DNA from 4 places in the Neobacillus sp. D3-1R genome. Region 1 is predicted to be linked to each of the others. Evidence: riboswitches for the same ligand, from Rfam matches in the RefSeq annotation. Region 1 holds a riboswitch; each other region holds the start of a gene.

Evidence for each region. Region 1 has a riboswitch for S-adenosylmethionine ahead of ACSBPO_RS18840 (O-acetylhomoserine aminocarboxypropyltransferase/cysteine synthase family protein). Riboswitches for the same ligand answer to the same signal wherever they lie in the genome.
Region 2: linked by a shared signal. The riboswitch ahead of mtnK (S-methyl-5-thioribose kinase) and the one ahead of ACSBPO_RS18840 (O-acetylhomoserine aminocarboxypropyltransferase/cysteine synthase family protein) in region 1 are both predicted to bind S-adenosylmethionine.
Region 3: linked by a shared signal. The riboswitch ahead of ACSBPO_RS18215 (bifunctional homocysteine S-methyltransferase/methylenetetrahydrofolate reductase) and the one ahead of ACSBPO_RS18840 (O-acetylhomoserine aminocarboxypropyltransferase/cysteine synthase family protein) in region 1 are both predicted to bind S-adenosylmethionine.
Region 4: linked by a shared signal. The riboswitch ahead of mtnW (2,3-diketo-5-methylthiopentyl-1-phosphate enolase) and the one ahead of ACSBPO_RS18840 (O-acetylhomoserine aminocarboxypropyltransferase/cysteine synthase family protein) in region 1 are both predicted to bind S-adenosylmethionine.

What each region holds. Positions count from the first base shown of each region.
Region 1 is NZ_CP197471.1:3,661,875-3,665,544, forward strand. Features, by position in the region: gene ACSBPO_RS18840 (O-acetylhomoserine aminocarboxypropyltransferase/cysteine synthase family protein) at 4-1,320, opposite strand; SAM riboswitch class I at 1,406-1,505, opposite strand; gene ACSBPO_RS18845 (hypothetical protein) at 1,574-1,939, opposite strand; gene ACSBPO_RS18850 (MFS transporter) at 2,076-3,329, opposite strand.
Region 2 is NZ_CP197471.1:1,315,398-1,319,067, reverse strand. Features, by position in the region: gene ACSBPO_RS06685 (pyridoxal phosphate-dependent aminotransferase) at 1-311, opposite strand, end outside; gene ACSBPO_RS06680 (carbon-nitrogen family hydrolase) at 426-1,208, shown strand; SAM riboswitch class I at 1,298-1,446, shown strand; gene mtnK (S-methyl-5-thioribose kinase) at 1,527-2,711, shown strand; gene ACSBPO_RS06670 (metalloregulator ArsR/SmtB family transcription factor) at 2,754-3,332, opposite strand; gene ACSBPO_RS06665 (PAS domain S-box protein) at 3,474-3,670, opposite strand, start outside.
Region 3 is NZ_CP197471.1:3,539,782-3,543,451, forward strand. Features, by position in the region: gene ACSBPO_RS18210 (MFS transporter) at 1-668, shown strand, start outside; SAM riboswitch class I at 768-881, shown strand; gene ACSBPO_RS18215 (bifunctional homocysteine S-methyltransferase/methylenetetrahydrofolate reductase) at 1,140-3,002, shown strand; gene metH (methionine synthase) at 2,980-3,670, shown strand, end outside.
Region 4 is NZ_CP197471.1:1,319,387-1,323,056, forward strand. Features, by position in the region: gene ACSBPO_RS06685 (pyridoxal phosphate-dependent aminotransferase) at 1-546, shown strand, start outside; SAM riboswitch class I at 632-746, shown strand; gene mtnW (2,3-diketo-5-methylthiopentyl-1-phosphate enolase) at 854-2,068, shown strand; gene ACSBPO_RS06695 (2-hydroxy-3-keto-5-methylthiopentenyl-1-phosphate phosphatase) at 2,068-2,739, shown strand; gene ACSBPO_RS06700 (methylthioribulose 1-phosphate dehydratase) at 2,732-3,361, shown strand; gene ACSBPO_RS06705 (cupin domain-containing protein) at 3,593-3,670, shown strand, end outside.

The DNA of each region.
Region 1 (3,670 bases):
CATTTATACCTGTAATGAAATAGAACGTATACCCGTCGCATTTTCAATTGCTTGTTCTAAGTCTTCTATTAAATCTTCTACATTTTCGATTCCAATAGATAGTCTGATTAAATCTTCTGAAACTCCTGAAGCTATTAACCCTTCATTGTCTAATTGTTGATGCGTCGTGCTTGCAGGATGAATCATTAAGCTTTTGGCATCTCCTACATTGGCAACATGTGCCCAGAGCTTAGCCGAATTAATTAACTTTGCTCCTGCTTCTCTACCACCTTTTATGCCAAAAACAACCACTGCCCCAGCACCTTTTGGTAAGTATTTCTCGACTAGGTGATAATCAGGATGCGGTTCATTACCTGGATACCCTACCCAATCAACTGCTGAGTGTTCCTCGAGGTAACGTACAATTACTTTTGTATTGGCAATGTGCTCCTTCATTCTAACATGTAGTGTTTCTAACCCTAGTGTGAATTGGAAGGCATTTTGCGGACTTAGTGATGGCCCAAGATCGCGGAGAAGTTGAACTCTTGCCTTAATAATATAAGCTTGGGATCCTAACGCCTCACTATAGACTAAGTTATGATAGCTTGGATCAGGTTCATTAAATCCAGGGAACTTGCTAGAATTCCAATCAAACTTCCCACCATCAACAATAATTCCTCCAAGTGTAGTTCCATTACCTAATAACCATTTTGTGGCTGAATGTACCACAATGTCCGCTCCGTATTCGATTGGTCTGCAAAGGTATGGAGTTGCAAAGGTATTATCAATGATTAACGGAATCCCATGGGAATGAGCGATTTCAGATACCTTTTCGATATCTAATACTCTTAAACTCGGATTGCCAATTGTTTCAGCAAAAACGGCTTTTGTTTTTTCCGAGATAGCTGCTGCAAAATTCTCCGGCTTTTCGGGATCGACAAACCTAACTGTGATTCCATACTTCGGCAACGTTGTCGCAAATAAATTATAGGTTCCACCATAAAGCGTCGAAGCCGAAACGATTTCATCCCCAGCTTGAGCAATGTTTAAAATCGCCAATGTAATAGCAGCCATACCGCTTGCAACGGCTAGCGCCCCTACACCACCTTCTAGCAAAGCAACTCTTTCTTCAAATACAGTAACCGTTGGATTGTGTATTCTTGTGTATATGTAACCAGGCTCTTTTAATGCAAATAGATTGGCAGCATGCTCCGTATTCTGAAATTGGTAGGCATTATTTTGATAAATCGGAACTGCTCTAGCCCCTGTTACGGGGTCAGGTGTTAAACCTCCGTGAACACTTAATGTCTCAAATCGATAATTTTTTTGATTTACACTCATTCTCAATCTCTCCTTCTAATTATTAGTCTTTAGTCTAGAAGAAAATAAAAAAACCACTTCCGAAGAAGAGGTTAGCTGTCATCTCTTCTTATCTTCCAGAGTTAAAACTCTGCTGGATTTAGCACCGTGTTATTACCGGTTGCCGGGTTTCAAAGGGCCAGTCCCTCCACCTCTCTTGATAAGAAATATTAAGTTTTCATGTATTACTGATGTTAATGAAATAAAATTTAACTGAATCTTATCACACCAATTTTTATACCGTCAAGTTATTTTTAGAAATTTCAGAAATAAAATCCGAATGCGCAAGTTTAAATAATGTTTCTAAGAAAAGGATTTTTCTAAACGTAGCTTCAACAATAATGAATTGTTGAGAAATGAGTTCCCTTAATGAACACTGCCCTTTTAATAATTTTTCTATTGATTCTAAATTACCTTTTATATAGATTTGAGGTATTTGTGCTTTCACCATTTTGGTTATTTCTATCATTCCATTTTGAAATAATACAGTCATTTCTTCATGACCAATCTCAAAGGTAATCATGAATTCTTGTGAATCAATAAATAATTGGACGGCCGAATTTTGTTTTATAGAGGATCCCCATGAATAAAGTATTTCCAAAGCCAACACCTCACTAGTTTCTCCCTAACATATTCTTACTCCTAACACAAAATCCTTCTTATTTCTCTCGACAAAAAAAACAATGCCGATATTTAATTCGGCATTGTCAAACATTTCCCGAGAAATATGTCAAATATTAGACAGCTTCTTTAAGAGATCTTTCCACCTTTAATTTTTTGAACACAATGTAAAAATAAACGGACCCAACTAAATACAAGGATGCTGTAATGGAAAACACCGTTGCATATCCCCAATACGTTCCATACTTAACTACGATACCGGTTGAGACTGGTCCCATCATCGCCCATCCTAGGTTGAAAACCATTTGGTTAACAGAATTCGCAAGTCCCTTCATGGAATTGTCAACCTTTGACATCATTAAGGACATTTGAATTGGATTCCCAGCATTCATTAATGCTTGCCTAAATAAAAATCCAATTGCAGCGAGCCATAGGTGTTCTGTATAAGCTGTTAACAATAAAAAAGGTAGTGATAATAATTGAAGTGTAACAACCGCTTTGACTTCTCCTATCTTTCTTACCACTAACGGTCCAATGATAATAGCAATAGCCGTTGCTGCCTGACCTAAAGAAATAATTAGTCCGATTGTGGTATTAGATGCTGAAAAACGGTCCGAAAAATATAAATTTAAATACGGAATGACTAATCCTGCACCAATACCGATCAATAACTGAGCAAATGCAAAAAGTAAAACAATCTTTATACTATCGCTATGTAATTTTACTTTTTCTTTAAATGGTTTCTCTTTTTCCTGTTTCTTTCTCTCTACTTCTTTGAATTTTAAAATAGGGGTCATTCCAATTAAAAATACGAGTGCACCAATGAGAAGTGTTGCACGGATACTCTCTACTTCTGTATAAAAAAGCGAGAAAAAGTCGGTAAATGCTCCACCTAGTAAATTTCCTATCACATTGGCCCCTGTCATGACGGCAAAATGAATACTAAAAAGATGTACCCTTTGTGCTGGTGTCGAATTTTCAGCTAGCCATGGAATTCCAGAAACCTGAACAAACGCCATTGTTAGTCCAGTTAAAAATGAAAACATGACTAATAAATGCTGAATTTCAATGATGCTTCGAAAAATTAAAAAAGCTCCCGTTAAAACGACACCAAATATCATGACATTTTTTCTTCCAAGTCGATCACTTAGTAAGCCTGCTGGTATTAAAATTAATGCAGTTGCTAATGAATTCATCGATATAATTTGACCATTCACATGCTCAGAAAACCCAAGTCCTCTAATGTAAAAATTATAAATAACCATAAAAATACCCATACCGATTTGAATAAACACACTGCTTAACAGAGCTAGCCTAATATTGCGATTGTAGCCACGAATTTGGGTCGCCCATTCTTTATAAAATGCCATATAATTTTCTCCCCTTATATTTCGCCACCCTAAATATCATAATCTGTTTTGGTTATCTTTGTAAATAACAAATGTGACAATCCTTAAAATATTCAAAAAAAGAATATACAAAAAAGATGCTTTTATGCATCTTTCAGAGTGTCGACAAAAGCTAGTGAGAGAGTTCGTGATTATTTGAAAAGAATGGATGGTCAAAAGCGCTGATTTCCGTTCCGGGTGCTTGCTTTCAAATCAGCTAATTGGTTACAAAAACATGTTAACTTGCAGGCTGCAAAGTCAGAATTGCAAATTTTTTAAGTTCATAGCAGCAAAAGTAGCATCACCTGCTTGGACTTTTTTTA
Region 2 (3,670 bases), 2.3 Mb from region 1:
CCGCCAAATAGAACCGCTACTTCCGTATCAGGATCTAAACTAACCCCATATTCTCTTTCATAAAAATCGACAGCAGCCTGCTTGAAATACTTATATCCCTGAAAGGGCGAATACTTATGATTTATGGGATTCGCTGCTGCTTCCTGCAATTTTTTTACAATATGTTCTGGTGTCGGCTGATCGGGATTACCTTGCCCAAGATTAATGACATCATGACCATTAGCAACAGAAAGGGATACTTTCTTAACAAGAGAAGCAAAAAACTGCTTTGGTAAACTATTTAATAAATTAGATTGTTGAAAAGTCTTCATCTACATTCACCTACACAAATCTATTAGAAAATTTTTATTGAAAATCTAGTCACAAATGATATAACTTTAATGACAGAATGTAAAGAAAAATTTAAAAGATTGTGGTGAGTCATGATGAAATATAAAATTGCTCTAATCCAAATGTCGATAGAATTTGGGAATCCAGAATTAAATTATCAAAAGGCAGAAGCCCAAATTGAATTAGCCATGCAAAAATCACCGGATATCATTGTCTTTCCTGAATTGTGGACAACAGGTTATGATTTAGAAAACTTACCAGTTACAGCAGACCAACATGCAAAGAAAACGATTGATTTTCTGCGAGAAAAGGCTAAAAAGTTCAATGTACATTTTGTTGGAGGATCCATTGCGAATCAGGAAAAAGATGGTATCTATAACACCCTTTTAATCATTAATCGCCAGGGGGAACTGGTGCATCAATATAGTAAACTTCACCTCTTCCAATTAATGGGTGAACATTTATTTCTTAAGTCAGGAAAAGACGAAGGTATATTTGCATTAGATGGCGAAATTTTTGCTGGTCAAATTTGTTATGATATTCGCTTTCCTGAATGGATCAGGGCGCATGTTCTAAAAGGTGCACAAGCGATCTTTGTTGTAGCGGAATGGCCATTACCAAGACTTCATCATTGGAAAACTCTATTAACTGCAAGAGCAATAGAAAATCAATGCTATGTCATTGCATGTAATTGTGCAGGCTCTAACCCAAGTAATATTTTTGCAGGACATTCTTTAATCATTGATCCTTGGGGAGAAATTGTCGCGGAAGCCTCCGAGAGTGATGAGATTTTACATGGAGAAATAGACTTAGAGAACGTCGTCAAGGTGCGTAATACCATCCCAGTCTTTCAAGATCGAAAGCCTGACCTATATTAAAAATTTTCTAAAAAAAATGAATTGACAATATTTAATAAAGCCTGTTATTATTTTCATCGTATCAACTTCAATTGAATATTTACATTTTTCTCTTATCAAGAGATGGCTGAGGGATTTGGCCCTATGAAGCCCAGCAACCGACCGTAATTCCATTGTGAAATGTGGCGCAAGAAAGCGCCTTTTATTTAAGGCACGGTGCTAATTCCAACAGAAAGTTAGACTTTCTGAAAGATAAGAGGTGCGAAGACTATTCTTCAAGCCTCTTTCTTATGAGAAAGGGGCTTTTTTTCTAGCCCTTCACACCAGGAGGAATGAAAAATGACATTATTAACAGACAAAAAATATGAACCACTCACTGAACATTCTGCTATTGATTTAGCCATAAAATTAGGAATTTTCGCTGAGAATTCCACTCTAACTTGCTCAGAAATTGGAGACGGTAATTTAAACCTTGTTTTTCGTATAACAGATACTACTAGTGGCCAGGGAATCATTATCAAGCAGGCCCTTCCTTACGCAAAGGTTGTTGGTGAAAGTTGGCCGTTAACGCTTAAAAGAGCGAAAATTGAAGCAGATGCCTTAAAAATATTTGGTAAACTTGCACCTGATTATGTTCCAGTTGTACATTTTACGGATGATCAATTAGCTATTACTGTTATGGATGATCTATCTCATTTGACTATTGCTAGAAAGGGTTTTATTCGAGGAGATCAATACCCATTACTCTCCAAACATTTAGGTGAGTATTTAGCAAAAACACTTTTTTATACTTCGGATTTTGGAATGAATCAATCAAAGAAAAAAGAACTCCTAGGGCAATTTATCAACCCAGAACTTTGCAAAATTACGGAAGATCTAATTTTTACAGATCCTTATACTGATTCACCTACAAATTCCTATGAATCAGAATTACAAGCTACTGTTGACAAAATCAGAAATGATCAAGAACTCATTTTCCAAGTAGCACTGTTAAAAATGAGCTTCTTAACGGAGGCAGAAGTATTATTGCATGGAGACCTTCACACTGGAAGCGTTTTTGCGAGCTCAACGGAAACGAAAGTTATAGATTCGGAGTTTGCTTTTTACGGACCAGCTGGTTTTGATATTGGGCAAGTTTTTGCGAATCTACTCTTCCAAGCTTTAGCTAACGTTGAAAAGAAATCTGAAATTCTTACGCATGTTGAAACATTTTGGAACGAGTTTGTATTACATTTCTCAGAGCTTTGGAAAACAAATAATCAAGAACCACACGCAGCCATTCCAGGTTTATACGAGTCAGTTTTAAATAAATATTTCAATGATTCATTGGGGTTTGCCGGCTGTGAATTAATTCGCAGAACGATAGGTCTTGCTCATGTTGCCGATCTAGATAGTATTGAAGACAATGAACAGAGAATAAATGCTAAAAAACAAACCCTTTCATTAGGGAGCTTATTAATTAAATCTAGAAAAGAAATAAAATCATTCACTGATTTCTTAACTCTCTTAACAAAAAGCTTATAATGTAAAAGAGACAGAACTGGCTTAAAAGCCATTCTGTCTCTTTTAACCATCAATCTTCGCCCACATTTCAACTGGATTAAGTTCATAAATTCCATTTTCACGATACATATAATGGTTGATGATAAACTCTCTACGAATTGTGGCATAATCATCATGAAAACGAAGAATATACTCATTTATTTCCTGCTCAGAATATTTTCTCCCTCTTTCAAACCCCTTTAAGATATGTTCAAACACCAGTAGCTTTTTCTTTCTTTGTGCAGGAATTGTTTTTAACTTCCCATCTTTTGTAAAGAAATTAGCAATTATTTTTTGCTTTTCATCACTTATTTCATTCACCTTTGTATCCTTCCCTTCTACTAGCTCCATCAATGATTCACAATATTGATGGACTACCGAATGTTTCAAATAAAAATAGATCGTATTTTTGTCACGTCTTTCATAAACAACATTTATATCCCGAAGCTTTTTTAAATGATGAGTGATGGTTGGTGCAGTTAAGCCTAACTTACCTGCAATGGCTTGACCATGAAGTGGTCCACTTGATAATAATGACAGTATTCTTAATCGTGTTGGGTCACCCATTGTTTTATGAAAGTCAACTAACCTGTTTAATTGCATAGCCATTACTCCTCTATTTTAGATATACATCTAATTAGATGATAATCTAATTTATTAATTATTGCAATATTTTATAAAAAAAATAATCCTTTTTCAGGATTATCATTCATTCGTTCAATCTATTTGGGATAGGTCAATATATTATTTACTAGATAAATATATATGAAAGGTAGTGCCCACATTTTCTTGGCTATCGACTTTAATTCTCCCATTATGCTCTTCAATAATTTTATAACTAACCATCAAGCCTAAACCCGTTCCACGGTCTTTTGTTGTATAAAAAGGCTCTCCTAGTCGCTTTAATTTTTCTGGAGGAATACCAAAGCCCTCATCTTTAA
Region 3 (3,670 bases), 120 kb from region 1:
TTTCCCTTATTGCTGGATGGATTATACGTATTCCTATTAAAGAAAATAAGAAAAAAATTCATATCTCATTCCAATTTCAAAATTTCTTTGAGGCTTCTGCTGTTCCGATTTCAGTGGTTGGTGCATTTTTTGCCATTGTTTATTCGTCTGTCCTTTCTTTCGTTTCCGTTTACGCAAAAGAGATTGGTTTAATAGAAGTATCAAGTTTATTTTTTGTCGTTTACGCTGCTATTTTATTAGCTTCAAGACCGTTTACAGGAAAATGGTTTGACCAATTTGGTCCTAACGTCATTATTTTTCCATCTATTGTTCTTTTTGCAATTGGCTTATTCATTTTAGGTAGCAGTCATACGGCATTAGGCTTCTTACTTTCTGCAGCGTTTATTGGTATTGGCTGGGGTACGATTTTTCCAAGCTTACAGACGATTGCCATCCAGAAAGCGGCACCGAATAAAAGAGCCACTGCAACTGCAACCTTCTTATCCATTTTTGATACAGGTATCGGCTTTGGCTCCTTTATTGTAGGAATGGTTGTCGCTGAAGTTGGATTCCGTTCTTTCTATATTAATGGTTCTATTTATGTGTTAGTTGGAATACTTGTTTATTATTTACTTCATACCCGTAAGGAACCTTTAAAAGAAAAACTAGTAGAAAGACATGTGAGATAGAAAAGAGCAAGCGCCTTGGTCTACCATCATAACTAATAAAAAAGAATTGACATGATCGCTTTAAAGTAGTAAATTTTAAAAATAATCGAATAATTGACACTCTTATCGAGAGAGGTCGAGGGAATGGCCCTATGACACCTCAGCAACCTTCAATGTTTTCACTCATTGAAAAGGTGCTAAATCCTTCAAGTTGGAAAACTTGAGAGATAAGAAGAATGACTCAGATTCTTTCCATTCAAAAGTCTTCTTCTTAAAGAGGGCTTTTTTTATTTTTTAAAAGGCTCTTTTCTAAACTTGTTGCTTTTTTAACTAATAAAGAGAGATTTCACAATATAGGGTGGTAAAATCCTTTTAAAAATCAAGAAAAGAGCTGCTCACTTATTAAGAGAATCCGTAAAAATCCGGCTTTTGGGATTTTTACCAGAACCACATTCTATACGAAAACAGCCTTTTAAAAAGAGGAGAAAGAATATGAACTTCTTAGAGAAATTAGAAAAACAAATTTTAATTGCAGATGGTGCCATGGGGACTTTATTGTACTCGTATGGAACGGATATGTGCTTTGAGGAATTAAATCTATCCCAACCAAACCAAATTAAGAGCATTCACCGTGCCTATGTTGAAGCTGGAGCAGATGTGATTCAAACAAATACATATGCGGCTAATTATCTCAAACTTCAACGATATGGATTAGAGGACTCTGTCAAAGAAATAAATAGTGCTGCCGTTCGAATGGCAAAAAAGGCAGCCAATCCAGACACTTATATACTAGGAACAGTTGGCGGCAATCGAGGAATTAAGCCCCAATCCATCTCCATTGAGGAAATAAAAAGAAGCTTTCGAGAGCAATTATATTGTCTATTGCTTGAAGGGGTAGATGGAATTCTTCTTGAGACATATTATGATCTTCAAGAGCTAGAAACAGTCTTAACGATTGCAAGAAGAGAAACAGAATTACCCATTATTGCACAAGTTTCCTTGCAGGAACCTGGATTTTTGCAAGATCGTACTCCAATTATTGAAGCCTTTAAAAGATTAGAAACACACGGTGCTGATGTAATTGGACTCAACTGTCGACTAGGTCCACATCATATGCTTACGACGCTTGAGGAGGTTCCTATTCCAGTACATTCCTATTTATCAGCCTATCCCAATGCAAGTCTTCCTACTTATATTGATGGGAAATTCCAATACGATAGTGATTCAGATTATTTCCGCAAATCAGCTAAGTTATTTCGAGACCAAGGAGTCAGATTACTGGGTGGCTGCTGCGGAACAACACCCGAGCATATACGGGCATTTGCAGATGAATTAAAAGGTAAAATCCCTGTTCAAGAAAAACAAGTGAAAATCAGAGAAAATATAGTGGTGGTACCCTCTACCGAAGCCAAACGGGAGTATCCTCCGCTCCAGGATATTGTTCGTGAACGAACATCGGTTATAGTAGAATTGGATCCTCCTAGAAAACTAGATACAAAGAAATTCTTTGATGGGGCAAAAGCGTTAAAAGAAGCTGGTATTGATGCGTTAACATTAGCCGATAATTCCCTAGCCTCCCCACGCATTTCCAATGAATCTTTAGGGTACTTGGCTAAAACACAGCTAGGGATACGATCTTTAATTCATATAGCCTGTAGAGATCGTAATATTATAGGTCTACAATCCCACTTGATGGGCCTTCATGTATTAGGTATGAATGACATTCTTGCTATAACCGGTGACCCAGCTAGGGTTGGTGATTTCCCTGGTGCTTCGTCCGTGTATGATATGTCATCATTTGAATTGATTCAAATGATCAAACAACTTAACAACGGACTTTCTATTTCTGGTAAGGACCTTGGGCAAAAAACGGCTTTTAGTATTGCTGCTGCTTTTAACCCTAATGTTCGTTCAATCGAAAAAGCGGTTAAACGATTAGAAAAGAAAATCCACTTTGGAGCAGATTATTTTATTACACAGCCTGTTTTTTCAGAAGAAAAAATAATCGAAATCTATGAAGCTACTAAACATTTAGATACTCCCATTTACATTGGGATTATGCCGCTTACTAGCCATAAAAATACGGAGTTCCTTCATAACGAGGTACCTGGTATTAAAATTTCTGAAGACATTCGAAATCGAATGGCCCTATTTAAAGACCAACCTAACCAAGCAAGCATCGAGGGAATCCAAATTGCTAAATCATTAATCGATGCTGCAATGGAACTTTTTAATGGAATTTATTTAATTACCCCATTTCTTCGTTATGAGTTAACGGTAGAGTTGGCAAAATACGCCCGTGAGCGTGCAAATGCGATTAGGAGGAACAACCATGTCCAAAGCATCATTTACTGATCAGTTAAACAAAAAAATCCTTATTATGGACGGCGCAATGGGCACCATGCTTCAAAGAGCAAATCTTTCTCCAGATGATTTTGGGGGAGAAGCTTTCGATGGCTGTAATGAAAATTTAAATTTAACTGCCCCTCATGTTATTCAATACATTCATGAAGAGTATTTAAAGGCAGGAGCAGATATTATTGAGACAAATACATTTGGTGCGACTAGCCTTGTACTAGATGAATATCAATTAGGGCACAAAGCCTATGAGATAAATAAAATAGCTGCACAAATTGCTGTAAAGGCAGCACAATCCTTTTCTACAGCAGAATGGCCACGGTTTGTTGCCGGCTCAATGGGTCCCACTACAAAATCGCTAAGTGTCACGGGTGGAACAACCTTTGAAGACCTTGCCAAAACCTATGAAGAGCAGGCAATAGGGCTTATCGATGGCGGAGTAGATTTGCTTCTTCTTGAAACAAGCCAAGATTTGTTAAACGTTAAATCTGGATATGTAGGTATTCAAAAAGCTTTTGAGAAAACGGGTAAAATTTTACCATTAATGGTGTCTGGTACGATTGAACCGATGGGTACAACCCTTGCCGGACAGTCTATTGAAGCCTTTTATATCTCGGTAGAACATATGAAGCCTGTTGCTGTGGGACTAAATTGTGCTACTGGTC
Region 4 (3,670 bases), 2.3 Mb from region 1:
GGCGCAATTGGGTTTGATGGACAAAAGCCGATCAGCTTTTTACAAACGGAAGGGGCTAAGGATATTGGAATCGAAATCTATACTTTATCCAAAACCTATAACATGGCAGGCTGGCGTGTTGGATTTGCGGTAGGAAATCGCAGTGTCATTTCTGCTATTGAACTGTTACAGGACCACCTTTATGTAAGCATTTTTGGAGGAATTCAGGAAGCTGCAGCAGTAGCTTTAAACGCTTCACAACAGTGTGTGGAAGAGCTAAATGCCTTATATGAATCTAGAAGAAACGTCTTGATAGAGGGATTAAAGTCAATTGGTTGGGATGTTCGTGCACCAAAAGGTTCATTTTTTGCTTGGTTAAAGGTCCCGGAAGGCTATACTTCTGAAGAATTTGCGGATTTTTTATTAGAAAAGGCACATATTGCTGTCGCACCAGGAGTAGGATTTGGTCATTATGGAGAAGGTTATGTTCGTGTTGGACTCTTAACTTCTGAAGGAAGAATGCAAGAAGCAGTAGAGAGAATTAAATCTTTAGAAATTTTCAAATAATCCATTGACAATGTTATTAAATCCTGTCATAATCCAAATTAATTTGAAAAATAACATTTACAACGTATAAAATAAATAAACGATTTTCTTATCAAGAGCAGGCGGAGGGACTAGCCCTATGAAGCCCGGCAACCGATTTTATGAATCCGTTCATAAAGCACGGTGCTAATTCTTGCAGCGAAAAAGCTGAAAGATAAGAGGACGTTAGTTATGTATGCTAACCTCTTCTTATTTGAAGAGGTTTTTTTATTGTGAAAATTGCAAACAAAGAATAGTCATGCAGATGAGTTTGAAAGGAAGATTTACGATGAATGATTTAATTGCTACGTATCTTATTAAAGATATCAAGGGTAGCCCACTTAAAAAAGCAGAGGATATAGCTCTCGGATTAACAATTGGATCATGGACTGATCTACCTGAACTTGAGCAAAATCAATTAAGAAAACATAAAGGCAAAGTAGTTTCTATCGAAGAAGATCCTGAACATGAAGGGGAAGCCATTATAAAGATTGCCTATCCTCCTGTAAACTTCTCAGCAGATATTCCGGCTATGTTAACCACAGTGTTTGGGAAATTATCATTGGACGGAAAGGTCAAATTACTAGATTTAGAGTTTCCTGATCAATTAAAGGATATCTTTCCAGGTCCAAGGTTTGGGATAAACGGAATAAGGGAGAAATTAGGTGTTTACGATCGACCGTTACTAATGAGTATCTTTAAAGGTGTAATCGGGAGAGATCTTAATTTCTTATCTAGACAACTTGAAGCACAAGCCTTAGGAGGGGTTGACATTGTAAAGGATGATGAAATCCTTTTTGATAATGGATTAACCCCATTTGAAGAACGAATTTTATCAGGAAAAAGAGTATTACAAAACACTTATGAACAATCTGGACATCGGACTTTGTATGCGGTTAATTTATCGGGACGGACCTCTCGTTTAAAAGAAAAAGCTCGAAAAGCGAAAGAGTTAGGTGCTGATTTATTATTATTTAATGTTTTTGCTTATGGGCTAGATACTCTCCAAGAATTGCGTGAAGATGATGAAATTGGATTGCCAATAATGGCGCATCCAGCAGTAAGTGGTGCCCTTACTTCTTCTAATTCCTATGGATTATCTCACTCACTCTTACTTGGTAAACTCTTGAGATATGCTGGGGCAGATTTATCCTTATTCCCATCACCTTATGGTTCTGTAGCATTAGAAAAAGAGAAGGCAATATCGATTAAACAGGAGCTAATAAAAGAAGATACCTACTATAAGAAAGCATTTCCTGTACCATCCGCTGGAATTCATCCTGGATTGGTTCCATTATTAATTAATGATTTCGGGCAAGATTCTATCATAAATGCAGGCGGTGGTGTTCACGGCCACCCATTGGGTGCAATAGGTGGTGGAAAAGCGTTTCGACAAGCGATTGATGTACATTTGAAGGGCCAAACTCTGATAGAAGGTGCCGAAACATACCCAGAATTAAAGACAGCCCTTGAGTTATGGGGATATGTGGAGGTGAATTCATAATGGGCAGACCTGTTATTTATTGTGATTTTGATGGAACAATCACGGAAAAAGACAATATTATTGCGATCATGAAAGAGTTTGCTCCTCCTGGATGGGAAGCAATAAAAGACGATATATTGTCTCAAAAAGTTAGCATTCAAAATGGAGTGGGCCAATTATTTGCGTTGCTCCCAAGCAATCTAAAAAATGATATCGTCCAATTTTCCTTAAAAAATGCTGTCATACGTGATGGTTTTCCTGAGTTATTACAGTTAACAAAGGAAGAAGGAATTCCTTTTCATGTTGTAAGTGGGGGGATTGACTTTTTTGTAGATCCCATCTTAGAGCCATATGGACCATTTACTAGTATATATTGTAACAGCGCAGATTTTTTGAATCATACAATCAATATACTTTGGCCGAATGCTTGCGATGATCTTTGTGATAACGGTTGTGGATGCTGCAAACCCAGTGTTATTAGAAAATTAAAAAATCCAAATGATTTCACAATCGTAATTGGAGATTCCATTACAGATTTAGAAGCAGCAAAACAAGCGGATTTTGTTTTTGCTAGGGAGTTTTTGGCTGATAAGTGTGAAGAATTAGGCATTCAATATAAAAAGTTCGAAACGTTTTACGATTGTATAGATTTAATTAAAAAATGGATTGGGGTGAATCGAGCAAATGTTTAAAGAAAAATGGAATGAGTTAGCGGATGTAAAGGATGAGCTTGCTGGCCGAGACTGGTTTATGGGCACAAGTGGAAATTTAGCTATTAAGGTGCAAAACGAGCCATTGCAATTTTTAGTTACAGCAAGTGGAAAAGATAAGCGCCAAAGAACAGATGAGGACTTTTTATTAGTAGATCAGTTTGGTCAACCAGCTGTCCCAACCCATTTAAAGCCTTCTGCTGAAACTTTATTACATGTTGAAATTTACCGAAGAACTAATGCTGGTTGCAGCTTGCATGTTCACACCATCGATAACAATGTTATATCAGAGATTTACGGTGACCGAGGAGAGGTTTCTTTTCAAGGCCAAGAACTGATTAAAGCTTTTGATCAATGGGAAGAAGATGCTGTATTAAAAATACCAATTATCCGCAATTATGCGCATATACCAACCTTATCCAAGGCATTTTCAGAACATATTCATGGTGACTCAGGTGCTGTATTAATACGTAATCATGGAATTACAGTTTGGGGAAGAACCGCTTTCGAAGCAAAAAAAATCTTAGAAGCATCAGAATTCTTATTCCGCTATCAACTGAGATTATTAGAACACAAACCTTTCCAATTATTTAAAGTAGTTTAATTTAATTAAATTTTAAGATATTGCTCTGTTAAAGAGCAGTATCGATTTGTAACAATGTTGATTGGAGCGAAAGGCGCGAGACTCCTGCGGGAGAAGCGGGACAGGTGAGACCCCACAGGAGCGCCAGCGACGAGGAGGCTCACAGCACGCCCCGCGGAAAGCGAGTGCCTGCAGCGGAAATCAACATTCCTATATAACAGAGACTAAAATAAAAAAAGTGAGGGAATTGACATGGCATATATTAAATTTCAAGAAAACGGTAATCTGATTGAAAATCAACAGGAAGTATTAGACTTTTTAACAAGCCAA